Regions from separate parts of the Mesorhizobium sp. B2-3-6 genome, predicted to be linked through region 1. Evidence: predicted binding sites of a transcription regulator. Region 1 holds the regulator's gene; each other region holds the start of a gene.
The links. The regulator LexA, encoded in region 1, represses DNA repair genes until DNA is damaged. The targets are predictions, from matches to a motif close to TGTTCNNNNTGTGTTCNG.

Region 1 (4,150 bases):
ATGCGACGCACCGGCATCTACCACATCATCTCAATTTCCGGGCTGCACATGGCGCTGGTCGCCGGCACGGTCATGGGTCTGCTGCGTGGCGGCTTCGCGCTGTTCCCGAATTTTTCCTCCCGCCGGCCGGTCAAGAAATACGCGGCCGCGGCGGCACTTTTCTCGATCGCCGCCTACCTCGTCATTTCGGGCGTCGTTGTCGCCGCCGAACGCAGCTTCATCATGCTGGCGGTGATGCTGATCGCCGTTCTGTGCGATCGGGCGGCACTCACCATGCGCAATCTGGCTATTTCGGCGATCGCCGTCATCGTGGTGTCGCCGCACGAGGTGGTAGGGCCGAGCTTCCAGATGTCGTTCGCCGCCACCGCGGCCCTGGTCGGCGGCTATGCCGGCTGGTCGGATCGCAAAGCCGACAAAGCGCGGACCCCGCCGCCGCAACGGACCTTGCCTGGCCTCCTGACGCGAAAATTGCTGCTGGCGACAGGTGGGCTGGCGATGACCTCGATTATCGCGGGAAGCGCCACGGCGCTTTTCGCCATCTGGCATTTCCAGCGCGTGTCGCCGCTCAGCCTGTTCGCCAATCTTGCCGTCATGCCGATCGTTTCGGTCGTGATGTTCCTTGCGGTTGCCAGTGCGCTGCTGATGCCGTTCGGGTTCGATGGACCATCCCTTTATCTGATGGGCAAGGGACTGACCGCGATGATCGCCATATCAGGATGGATCTCGCAACGCTCGCCGGTCGACGCGGTCGGGTTGATTTCGCAGCAATCCGTCCTTCTGGTGGCGATCGCCCTGGTCATCGCGACGATGGCCACGACATGGCTGCGGCTGGCGGCACTTCCCTTCGCGCTCGCCGGCCTGTTGACCGTCTCGGACACGCGCACGCCGGACGTGCTGATTTCGGAGGATGCCCGCCTGGTGGCACTGCCGATCGGCGGCGGTGAGCTCGCGATCAACCGGGCGCGCCCGAACGAATTCACCGTCGATAATTGGAAACGCGCGCTGAAGTCCGAAACCATCGTTGCGCCGGAACTGTTCGACAGCGGAGACCGACAGTTCGACATCTTCGATCCCGCGCAACTTCCGGCGGGAGCGCCTTTCTATTGCTTCACAGGCCTGTGCATGGCCCGGCATCCCTCGGGGGCGATCATCGCGCAGGTGGAGGATCGCAAGGACGCCTGGAGGGCCTGCTCCTATGCGGATCTGATCGTCATCAACGACCCCGCGGGCTACGATCCCTGCCACAATCCGCTGGTTCTCGTCATCACCAAGCGGCAGCTCGCTCGTAAGGGAAGTGCCGCCGTCTTCTTCGACCAGCAATCGGCGACGGCACCGGCACGGGTCAGCTTTGCCGTCGACAGGCCATATCGGCCTTGGCACGAACAGCGGAAATTCTCACGCGAGGCAAGGGGACTGCCGCCTTACCGTAAACCCGAAAAGCCCACCGCCGACCCCGCTCAGTAGCGCCTGATCAGGCCGACTAGCTTGCCTTGCACCTTGACCCTGTCCGGTCCGAAAATACGTGTTTCATAGGCCGGATTGGCAGCCTCGAGCGCAATCGAAGCACCCTTTCGGCGGAAGCGCTTCAGCGTTGCTTCCTCCTCGTCCACCAGGGCCACGATGATCTCGCCGGGACTTGCGGTGTCGGCATTGCGGATGATGACCGTGTCGCCGTCGAAAATGCCGGCCTCGATCATCGAATCGCCCTTGACCTCCAGCGCATAGTGTTCGCCGCCCATGATCATGTCAGGCGGCACTGAAATGGAATGCGTCTGATGCTGGATGGCGTCGATCGGCACACCCGCTGCGATGCGACCCATGACCGGGATCGACACCGCTGAAACCGCATCGTCGTCATTGCCGGCAGCGGGCAGACGCGAAGACGTCGCCGGCTTGATCTGCCGGCTAGGGCTGCTGCCCTGTCCGAGGCTGCCCTGGATGACGCTCGGGGAGAACTTCTTTGCCGCGTTAAGACCCGGCGCGATCGAGTCCGGCAGGCGCAGCACCTCCAGCGCGCGCGCCCGGTTGGGCAGGCGGCGAATGAAGCCGCGCTCCTCCAACGCCGTGATCAGCCGATGAATTCCCGACTTGGAGGCGAGGTCCAGCGCTTCCTTCATCTCGTCGAAGGACGGCGGAATGCCGCTTTCCTTCAGCCGTTCATGGATGAACATCAAGAGTTCATGTTGCTTGCGCGTGAGCATGGCGGCCCCCAAAGGCATTGCACGAAGGGTCTGGAACCAGAATCAGAAAACAAACCCAGAACAAACACTATCTGTTCCAGTTGTGTTCCGCAACCATTTAAAGTTTAATGAATTTGTTAAGGCGACGGAAACGAAATGCCCTCCCGCAGCCAGCATCCTGCCAGCGCGGTCCGTCGTCAATGCGCTCCCGGGCCCTTTGAAACTATTTTGGTTAATGGCCTGTGGCCCGACCGGTCCCCACTCTTGGCACAAGCCTGCAAGCTGGGTGACCGGCAGGTGCGGGGTGCGTTTGGGCGGATTAGAAACCCCTGCGGCTCGTGAACGAAACGAAACCAAAATGCCAACTTCCGCCGGAAAACGGCCAGACACCACCACTGGTCGCGACGGGCTGCGTTCGTTCGTTCGCTTGACGAAACCGTATAATAATGTACGGTTTTCGAAGAGGAACACCAATGACCACGCCGAAGCAGGCCGCGCGACGCGAACGGATAGAGGAGGCCGCCTATGCGGTGCTCCGGGAAGCCGGCTACAAGAGCGCCTCCCTGCTTGCTATCGCCAAGCGGGCATTGGCCTCGAACGAAACCCTCTACAACTGGTACGGCAACAAGCAGACCCTGTTTCGATCCTTGATCGAAGCCAATGCGGGAGAGGCAAGGAAGCTGCTGGAGGACGCCCTTCACCAGGCGCGCGATCCGCTCGAAACCCTGAACTTGCTCGGGCCAGTCCTGCTGACCCTCGTGACGGGCGACAAGGCGGTGGCGCTCAATCGCGCCGCGGCCGGCGACGTCAACGATACAGGCACGCTTGGCCAATCGATCGCGCAATTCGGCCGCAATACCATAATGCCGCTTGTTGGTGACCTGCTTCGAACCGCAAGTCGGGCCGGCCTGATCGCCTGTGACGATCCTGCCGAAGCCGCCGACATCTACATCAGTCTTTTGATCGGCGATCTCCAGGTTCGCCGGATCGTTGGGGTGCTCGAGGAATTGCCTCGGGCGGAAATCGAGCAAAGATCGAACCGGGCGTTCACCCTGTTCTTGCGCCTCTATGCGGCCAGCCCTTGCCCGGGCGGCAAAACAGCCGGCCCGTTTCCAGGGCGCTCTTCTCACCGAGGAACATCGCGACCATGAGCAAAATTCCCGATCTCGCAGCGATCGAGGCAATGGACACCGCGGATCCGCTGCGTGCCATGCGTGACCGCTTCACCTTGCCCCAGGGGGTGATCTATCTCGACGGCAATTCGCTGGGCGCCGCTTCGCCCGCCGTGTTCGGCGAGCTGCAGAAGGCCGCCACGCAGGAGTGGGCGCAGGATCTCATCCGCGCCTGGAACACCGCCGGCTGGTTCGACATGCCGGTCGAACTCGGCGACCAACTCGGGCGCCTGATCGGGGCCGCCGCCGGCCAGACGGTGGTCTGCGATACCACCTCGATCAACATCTACAAGGTGCTGCATGCGGCACTCGGGATGCGGCCGGACAGGTCAGTCATCGTCGCCGAGGGGGACAGCTTTCCGACCGATCTCTATATGGCCGAAGGCGTTGCCTCGACGCGGCCGGGCACGGTGCTGCGGCTCGAGGGTGTCGATGCGCCGACCATAGAAGAACTGATCGACGAGCGGGTCGCGGTCATCCTGGTCAACCACGTCAACTACAAATCCGGGCAGTTGCGCGACATGGCCGCGCTGACGCGGACGGCACATGATGCCGGCGCGCTGATCGTCTGGGATCTCTGCCATACCGCCGGCGCCTTGCCGGTCGAGCTCGACCGTTCGAACGCCGATTTCGCCGTCGGCTGCACCTACAAATATCTCAATGGAGGCCCAGGTGCCCCGGCCTTCATCTACGCGGCCGAGCGCCACCATGGCGATGTCCGCCAGCCGCTCAGCGGCTGGTGGGGCCATGCGCGGCCTTTCGCCTTCGAACAGGGTTTTGCTGCCGGCACAGGCATCC
Region 2 (4,150 bases), on a different contig from region 1:
CCGTCTTCTTCCGCGACCAGTTCGACAACGGCGTCGCCGCCGGAAACCAGCGCGTCAACCAGTCCGGCCTCCGCCTGCTGGCCGAAAGCGTGTTCCTCGACGAGGCGGATGGCCTCGCGATCCCGCGGCGTCGCCGCGCGTATCGACATCATGCTCATGACAGTTTCATTCCTTTTTCGATCTTGGTCCCGCGCAGGAATTCTTGCGCGGCGGCGGGCCTTCCGCCAGCCCGTTGAACTTCGACCAGCCGGATCGCGCCCGCTCCGCAGGCGACCGTCAGGCGGTCGTCGAGAATTCCTCCCGGCTCGCCCACACCTTGCGCAAGCGTCGAGCGAAGCAGTTTCAGCCGTTCCACCCGGCCACCAATTTCAACCTCGCACCAGGCGCCGGGGAACGGCGACAGGCCGCGAATATTATTGTGAACTTCGGCCGCGGGTCGCGTCCAATCCACGTGCGTATCGGATTTATCGATCTTTTTGGCATAGGTCACCCCCTCAACCGCTTGGGCGGTGAACGCCAGGCTATTCCTTTCCAGCCGCGCCAGCGCTTCCACGATCAGTGAGGCGCTGACGCTCATCAATCGATCATGCAGATCGCCGGCGGTCATATCGGGTTCGATGACGCATTTTTCAACCAGCCCCACCGGGCCGGTGTCGAGGCCTTCTTCCATGCGCATGACCATCATGCCGGTTTCGCTGTCGCCCGCCATGATCGCCCGTTGGATGGGCGCCGCACCGCGCCACCGCGGCAACAGCGAGGCATGGCCGTTGATGCAGCCCAGTCGCGGCGCCTCAAGAACCGCCCTGGGCAGCAGCAGGCCATAAGCCACGATCACGCCGATATCGGCTTGCAGCGCGCGAAAAGCTGCCTGTTCGGCCTCGCCCTTGAGCGACGTCGGCGTGCGCGTCTCGATGCCCAGCCGTTCCGCCTCGCGCTGTACCGGCGACGGCGTCAGCTCAAGGCCGCGCCGGCCGGCGGCTCGCGGCGGCTGCGTGTAGACGGCCGCGACCTCATGTCCGGCATCGGCAATCGCGCGCAATGTCGGCACCGAAAACTCCGGCGTCCCCATGAAAATGACGCGAAGGGGCATTGTCCCCTATCCCACCAGCTTGCCCGGAGCCTTGTCCTTGGCCAGCTTCTTGAACTTCTTCACCACCATGTCGCGCTTCAGCTTCGAAATGTGGTCGATGAACAGCACGCCGTTGAGATGGTCGATCTCATGCTGCAGGCAGGTTGCCATCAGCCCCTCGGCCTCCATTTCCTGCAGCTTGCCATCGCGGTCGAGATACTTGACCCGCACGGAAGCCGGGCGTTCGACCTCGGCATAATAGTCGGGAATCGACAGGCAACCTTCCTCGTAGACGGAGCGCTGGTCGGCGCTTTCCAGGATTTCGGGATTGATGAAGACATGCGGCGCCGGCGTCTCGTCCTCCTTGGCGAGGTCGATCACCAGCATGCGCAGCGGCTCGCCGATCTGGATCGCGGCCAGCCCGATGCCGGGCGCGTCATACATGGTCGCCAGCATGTCGTCGGCCAGTTTGCGCAAGGGCGCGTCGACGCGCTCCACCGGCTTGGAAACCTGGCGCAGGATGGGGTCGGGAAGAATGATGAGCGGCTTGATCGGCATGGCGTCTCACCTAAGACCTTGAATAAAGGGCGTCAACCGGTACGCCGGGGGATCGTTCACGTTTTGATCTGTGCTGGCCGGCCGAATCGTCTATGCTGGGTGCATGAACGACCTGACATCCATCCTTTCGGAACCTGTCGCCCGGCTTGGCGCGACCACGATCACGCTCGGCCATGCGCTGGCGTTCGGGGCATTTGTGTTTCTTGGCCTGTTCGTGGCGCTTGTCGTCGCGCTGTGGCGCTCGGCCAAGGCGCGCGCCGTGGCCGCTGCCGAAGCCGCCGACCATGCCCGCGACGCCGAGGCGCGGATGGCCGGCATATTGCAAAGCCAAGCCGAGATGCAGGGCCGCATGGGCGCCATCGCGGAAGTCTTCGGCGCGCGGCAGGCGGAACTGACGCAATCGATCGGCCAGCGCCTCGATGCCATGACCGGCCGCCTCGGCCAGACCATGACCGAGCAAACCAAATCCACTCATGAGAGCCTGGCCAAATTGCAGGAGCGGCTGGCCGTCATCGACACCGCGCAAGGCAACATCCAGTCGCTCGCCGGCCAGGTCGTGCAATTGCAGGCGATCCTCTCCAACAAGCAGACGCGCGGCGCCTTCGGCCAGTCGCGCATGGAAGCGATCGTCGCCGACGGTCTGCCGCACGGCGCCTACGAGTTCCAGGCGACCTTGTCCAACGGCAGCCGTCCCGATTGCCTGGTGAAGATGCCCAACGGCGCGCCGGCGCTTGCCGTCGACGCCAAGTTTCCGCTGGAAGCCTGGAACGCCATCCGCGCCGCCGAAGGCGCCGAACAGCAGAAGGTCGCGTCGCAGGCCTTCCGCCGCGACATCGAGGTGCATGTCCGCGATATCGCGGATAAATATCTGATCCAGGGCGAGACGCAGGATACCGCCTTCATGTTCGTGCCGTCGGAATCGGTGTTTGCCGAGATCCACGAAAATTTCGAGGCGGTGGTGCAGAAGGCGCACCGCGCCCGCGTCGTCATCGTCTCGCCGTCGCTCCTGATGCTGTCGATCCAGGTCATCCAGGCGATCCTGAAGGATGCCCGTATGCGCGAGCAGGCACACCTGATCCAGGGCGAGGTGATCCGGCTGATGGAGGATGTTTCGCGCGTCGACGAGCGGGTGCGCAAATTGCAGGGCCATTTTGCCCAGTCGGCCAAGGATATAGACGACATCCTCGTCTCGACGTCGAAGGTGACCAAACGCGGCCAGAAGATCGAAGCTCTGGAGTTTGGGGCGCAGCCCGGAGGCGATGCCGACCCTGACATGGCGTCACCAGCCCCTGCGAAGCCGGAACCCGGCCCGCGCGTTGTCGATTCCCCACGCGTTGCCGATTCAAAGACCGGCCAGCTCAGGCTGAGGGTCGTCGAAGGCGACGAATGAGGCGCCGCACCGGACGGCGCTACTGCTCCTCCACTGTGGTCATGCCGTGAAATTCAGGTAGCCAGTGAAGCGCCGAGCGGTGCCATTTTTGCAGTGTCGGAATCAAATCCTGGCGTTGCCGCGCGGTTCCCACTCGAATGCCGTAGACCTTTGGGCCATCTCCGACCGACGTGGCGTAAAGGTGCGAACCGCAGTCGGCGCAAAAGGCCTGGACGCGCTTGGCGCCGCTTGCCACGGTCTTGATGTAGACCTTCGGTGTACCCTTTGTGATCCGGTAGTGATCTTCAGGCGCCGGAACGGTGACGCGAAAGGCCGTACCGGTCAACTGTTGGCAATCGGTACAATGGCAGATCGAGGTCTTTTCCGGTTCGACCTCCGCCTCATAGGTGATGGCACCACAATGACAGCCGCCGTCGATCTTCATAATCAGTCCTCCAAAACTCGATCGGCTGATTTTAGCGGCGCAGCGTCGCAAGGCAACGACGCGACGCTGGTCCAAGACATAATCCCGAGGAGTGGAATGTGGTTTCGAGACCTGCTCAAAACTCTACTCGGATGCCGATTCGATCAGCTTGCGCCGCTGTTCCCAGGTGCCTGTCGTCTGCGGCTTGACGAACAGCCGGGTGATCTCGGGCATTTCCTTCCTTAGCCGCGCTTCGAGGCGCTCGACGCAGGCTTCGATTTCCGGCGCGGACAGATGGTCCTCGAATTCGATGCTCAGGCCGGCAACGATTTCTTCCGGCCCCAGGTGGACCGTCAGGACGCCGTTCGCCCGCTGCACCGCCGGATCCTGCTGCGCGATCGCCAGCACTTCTTTCTGCACCGCGGGCGAAGCAGGCTCGCCGATGAGCAGCCCCTTGCTCTCGCGCGCCAGGAAGGCCGCGGTCGCACCCAGGATCAGCGCAATGCCGATCGAGGCGGCGCCGTCCAGTTCCGGCATCTCGAAAATCTCCGCCGCCAATATGCCGGCAAAGGCGACGATCAGGCCGAGAAGCGCGGCACTGTCCTCGAACAGCACTGTGTAGACGCTTGGATCCTTGCTCGATTGCACGGCCTGCAGCCAGCCCTGCTGGCCCTTCTGCCGGCGGAATTCCCTCAGCGCCACCAGCCATGAGCTGCCCTCGAACAGAAAC
Region 3 (4,150 bases), on a different contig from region 1:
GGTGCTGTCGGTAGGCCTGCTCTTGCTTTCTATGCTGGCCGGTGTGACCGGGGTGATCCTCGATTCGGTGTCGCGCGGCCGCGCCGAACAGAAGCGCATCTTCTACCTGTCGATGCCTTCGGGCCGCATAGAGCGGCGCGAGCGCGCCAGCGAGCCGACTGCCGCGAAGGCCGGCCCAGGCAAGACGCCTCGCGCCGCATGAAGCGGTGAGCCGTCTTATCCGCTTCCTCTTTGCCGGCGGCATCGGCTTCGTCGCCGACGCGGCCGCCCTCTGGCTGCTGCTTGCCGTCACGCCGCTCGGCCCTTTCAGCGCCCGCATGCTGTCCATCGGCTTTGCACTCTGCGTCACCTGGCAGATAAACCGGCATCTGACCTTCTCGCCGTCGAGCCGCGGCTTGGTGCGGGAAGGTGCCCGCTATGGCAGCATCGGCATAGCCACCAGCATCGCCAACTATCTGGTCTACTGCGCCATCCTTGTCGTCCTGCCGACAACCCCGCCATTGGCCGCCCTTGCTTTCGCTTCGCTGGCCGCCATGGCGCTGTCCTTTCTCGGCTATTCCAGGCTGGTCTTCGACCGCTAGAGGCGTGGCCCGATTGGCAGAAGGCGCCGGGACCCTTATATCGCTCTCTCATCGACCGTGCTGGGGACCTGCCATGAAGCTGAAAATCGCCGTCCAGATGGACCACATCTCCACCGTGTCGATCGCCGGAGACACTTCGTTCGCGCTGTCGCTGGAGGCGCAGCGGCGCGGCCATCAGCTCTACCACTACACGCCCGACCGGCTGTCGCTGCGCGACGGCAAGGTGTTCGCCCGCATCGAGGAGATGCAGGTACGCGACGAGAAGGGCAGCCACTATTCGCTGGGGGAGAAGGTGCGAACCGACCTGTCGGAGATGGACGTGATCCTGCTGAGACAGGATCCGCCCTTCGACATGAACTACATCACCACCACGCACATACTGGAGCGCATCCACCCCAGGACGCTGGTGGTCAACGACCCGGCCTGGGTGCGCAACAGCCCGGAAAAGATCTTCGTCACCGAGTTTTCCGACCTGATGCCGGAAACGCTGATCACCAAGGATCCCCAGGAGGTCGCCGCCTTCCGCAAGGAATTCGGCGACATCATCGTCAAGCCGCTCTACGGCAATGGCGGCGCGGGCATCTTCCACCTGCTGGAGGCCGACCGCAACCTCGCCTCGCTGCTCGAAATGTTCGGCCAGTTGTTCCGTGAGCCCTACATCGTGCAGCGCTACCTGAAGGACGTGCGCAAGGGCGACAAGCGCATCATCCTGATCGACGGCGAACCGGTCGGGGCCATCAACCGGGTGCCGGCCGAGCACGATTCCCGCTCCAACATGCATGTCGGCGGCCGCGCCGAGAAGACCGAGCTGACCGAGCGCGAGCGCGAGATCTGCGCCCGCATCGGGCCGGCACTGAGGGAACGCGGCTTCATCCTCGTCGGCATCGACGTCATCGGCGACTACATGACCGAGATCAACGTGACCTCGCCGACCGGCGTGCGCGAAGTCAAACGCTTCGGCGGCGCCGACATCGCCAGCCTGTTCTGGGACGCGGTGGAGGCCAAGCGGAAATAGCCGTTTTCATTTTGTATTAACCATGTTCCGTTTTTGCAACCGGAGACAATCGCGCCGCAACTCAAGCGATTGCGTGTTCCTGTAATGTTCTTGATTTAGCCGAGGAACTGTGATTGTCTCCGGCCCAGGCCCTTCGCGGCCTGATTGCAAAAGGCTTGGGGCAAGCCCAGATCCGGGGGCAAGACATGGTGGCGCGGGTTCGCACGGTTGCTTTCCAGGGCATCGAGGCCGTGCCGGTCGACGTGCAGGTGATGATCGCGCCCGGCAAGGTCAACATGCACATCGTTGGCCTGGCCGACAAAGCGGTGGCCGAAAGCCGCGAACGGGTGCAGGCGGCACTGCATGCTTCCGGCCTGTCGATGCCGTCCAAGAAGGTCACTGTCAACCTAGCGCCCGCCGACCTGCCCAAGGAGGGCAGCCACTACGATTTGCCGATCGCGCTCGGCCTGATGGCGGCGCTTGGCGCCATTCCGGGCGACATGCTGGCCGGCTATGTCGTGCTTGGCGAACTATCGCTCGACGGCACTATCGCCGCCGTCGCCGGCGCCTTGCCGGCCGCGATTGGGGCCAATTCTGAAGGCAAGGGCCTGATCTGCCTCTTCGCCTGCGGCCCGGAAGCCGCCTGGGCCGGCAAGGACTTTGACATACTCGCGCCGCGCAGCCTGATTGCCATCGCCAATCATTTCCGCGGCACGCAGGTGCTGTCCCGGCCGGAGGCCGGCATCCATGCCGCGGCGCGCGACCTGCCCGATCTTGCCGATATCAAGGGCCAGGAAACCGCCAAACGAGCGCTGGAGGTGGCGGCGGCCGGTGGGCACAACCTGCTGATGGTCGGCCCGCCCGGATCGGGAAAATCGATGCTGGCGCAGCGGCTGCCGTCGATCCTACCGCCGCTGGCGCCGAAGGAATTGCTCGAAGTGTCGATGATCGCCTCCGTCGCCGGCGAGCTCGGCGAAGGCAAGCTGACCGACCGGCGGCCGTTCCGCGCGCCGCACCATTCGGCCTCGATGGCGGCGATGGTCGGCGGCGGCATCCGGGCGCGGCCGGGCGAAGTGTCGCTTGCGCACCACGGCGTGCTGTTCCTCGACGAATTTCCCGAATTCACGCCGCAGACGCTCGACGCGTTGCGCCAGCCATTGGAGACCGGCGACTGCATGATCGCGCGGGCCAATCACCGCGTCACCTATCCGGCGCGCATCCAGCTTGTGGCGGCGATGAACCCGTGCCGCTGCGGCATGGCCGGCGAGCCCGGCTATCGCTGCCTGCGCGGCGAACGCTGCCGCACCGATTACCAGGCGCGCATCTCGGGACCGCTGCTCGACCGCATCGATCTCAGGATCGAGGTGCCGGCGGTCTCGGCCAGCGACCTGATCCGGCCCGACCGGGCGGAGAAGAGCGCCGACGTGGCGCTGCGCGTGGCGCGTGCCCGCACCCTCCAGCGCGAGCGCTTCGAACGGCTCGGCGTCACCAGCGCCACCACAAACGCGCATTGCGCGCCGGCGGTCATCGAGGAGATCGCCATGCCCGACGCATCGGGCCTGTCGCTGCTCAAGGACGCCAGCGAAAAGCTCGGCTTCTCGGCGCGGGCCTATCACCGCGTGCTGAAGGTCGCGAGAACACTGGCCGACCTCGACGCCAGCGAGACCGTCGGCCGCATTCACTTGGCCGAAGCGATCTCCTACCGGATGAGTTCGGAGCGGGTGGCACAGGCGGCGTAGCGCGCTCTCGCTCGAGAGGAGGGGAACGGAACGCCGGCGGCTCCAAATCTCCGGTTCAGGCCGCTCCCTTCGCCTTCAGTTCCAGCCTCCGCGCGTGCAGCACCGGCTCGGTGTAGCCGTTGGGCTGGATGCGGCCCTTGAAGACGAGGTCGCAGGCGGCCTGGAAGGCGACGGAGGCGTCGAAATCGGCGCCCATCGGCCGGTAGAGCGGGTCGCCTTGGTTCTGCTGGTCGACGATATCAGCCATGCGCTTCATCGTTTCCATCACCTGGTCGGCCGTGCAGACGCCATGATGCAGCCAGTTGGCGATGTGTTGCGAGGAGATGCGCAGCGTGGCGCGGTCCTCCATCAGGCCGACATCGTTGATATCTGGCACTTTCGAGCAGCCGACGCCCTGGTCGATCCAGCGCACGACATAGCCCAGAATGCCTTGCGCATTGTTGTCGAGCTCCGCCTGGATGTCGGCCGGCGACCAGTTGGGCCGCACCGCGACCGGCACCGACAGGATGTCGTCGAGCTTGGCCTTCGGCCGGCTCTTCAGCGCCGCCTGGACGGCGTGGACATCGACCTTGTGATAATGGGTGGCGTGCAGCGTCGCCGCGGTCGGCGAAGGCACCCATGCGGTGTTGGCGCCGGCCTTGGGGTGGGCGATCTTCTCGGTGAGCATCGCCGCCATCAAATCGGGCATCGCCCACATGCCCTTGCCGATCTGGGCATGGCCGGCAAGCCCGCATTCTAGCCCAATGTCGACATTCCAAGCCTCGTAGGCGGAAATCCAGGCGGCCTGCTTCATGTCGCCCTTGCGGATCATCGGGCCGGCTTCCATCGAGGTGTGG

Region 2: FJ953_RS24340 (DNA recombination protein RmuC) is a predicted target of LexA. The motif match lies at 1,681-1,698, and genes of this name have one in related genera.
Region 3: FJ953_RS24970 (YifB family Mg chelatase-like AAA ATPase) is a predicted target of LexA. The motif match lies at 1,671-1,688, and genes of this name have one in related genera.

Annotation. Positions count from the first base shown of each region.
Region 1 covers NZ_VFVW01000008.1:165,012-169,161, forward strand. Annotated here, with positions in the region: gene FJ953_RS22830 (ComEC/Rec2 family competence protein) at 1-1,464, shown strand, start outside; gene lexA (transcriptional repressor LexA) at 1,458-2,201, opposite strand; gene FJ953_RS22840 (TetR/AcrR family transcriptional regulator C-terminal domain-containing protein) at 2,654-3,331, shown strand; gene kynU (kynureninase) at 3,328-4,150, shown strand, end outside.
Region 2 covers NZ_VFVW01000009.1:72,810-76,959, reverse strand. Annotated here, with positions in the region: gene FJ953_RS24355 (N-acetyltransferase) at 1-158, opposite strand, end outside; gene fmt (methionyl-tRNA formyltransferase) at 155-1,090, opposite strand; gene def (peptide deformylase) at 1,097-1,627, opposite strand; gene FJ953_RS24340 (DNA recombination protein RmuC) at 1,731-3,017, shown strand; gene FJ953_RS24335 (GFA family protein) at 3,037-3,441, opposite strand; gene FJ953_RS24330 (cation diffusion facilitator family transporter) at 3,565-4,150, opposite strand, start outside.
Region 3 covers NZ_VFVW01000009.1:196,261-200,410, forward strand. Annotated here, with positions in the region: gene FJ953_RS24955 (glycosyltransferase) at 1-202, shown strand, start outside; gene FJ953_RS24960 (GtrA family protein) at 207-581, shown strand; gene gshB (glutathione synthase) at 655-1,596, shown strand; gene FJ953_RS24970 (YifB family Mg chelatase-like AAA ATPase) at 1,782-3,314, shown strand; gene FJ953_RS24975 (malate synthase G) at 3,370-4,150, opposite strand, start outside.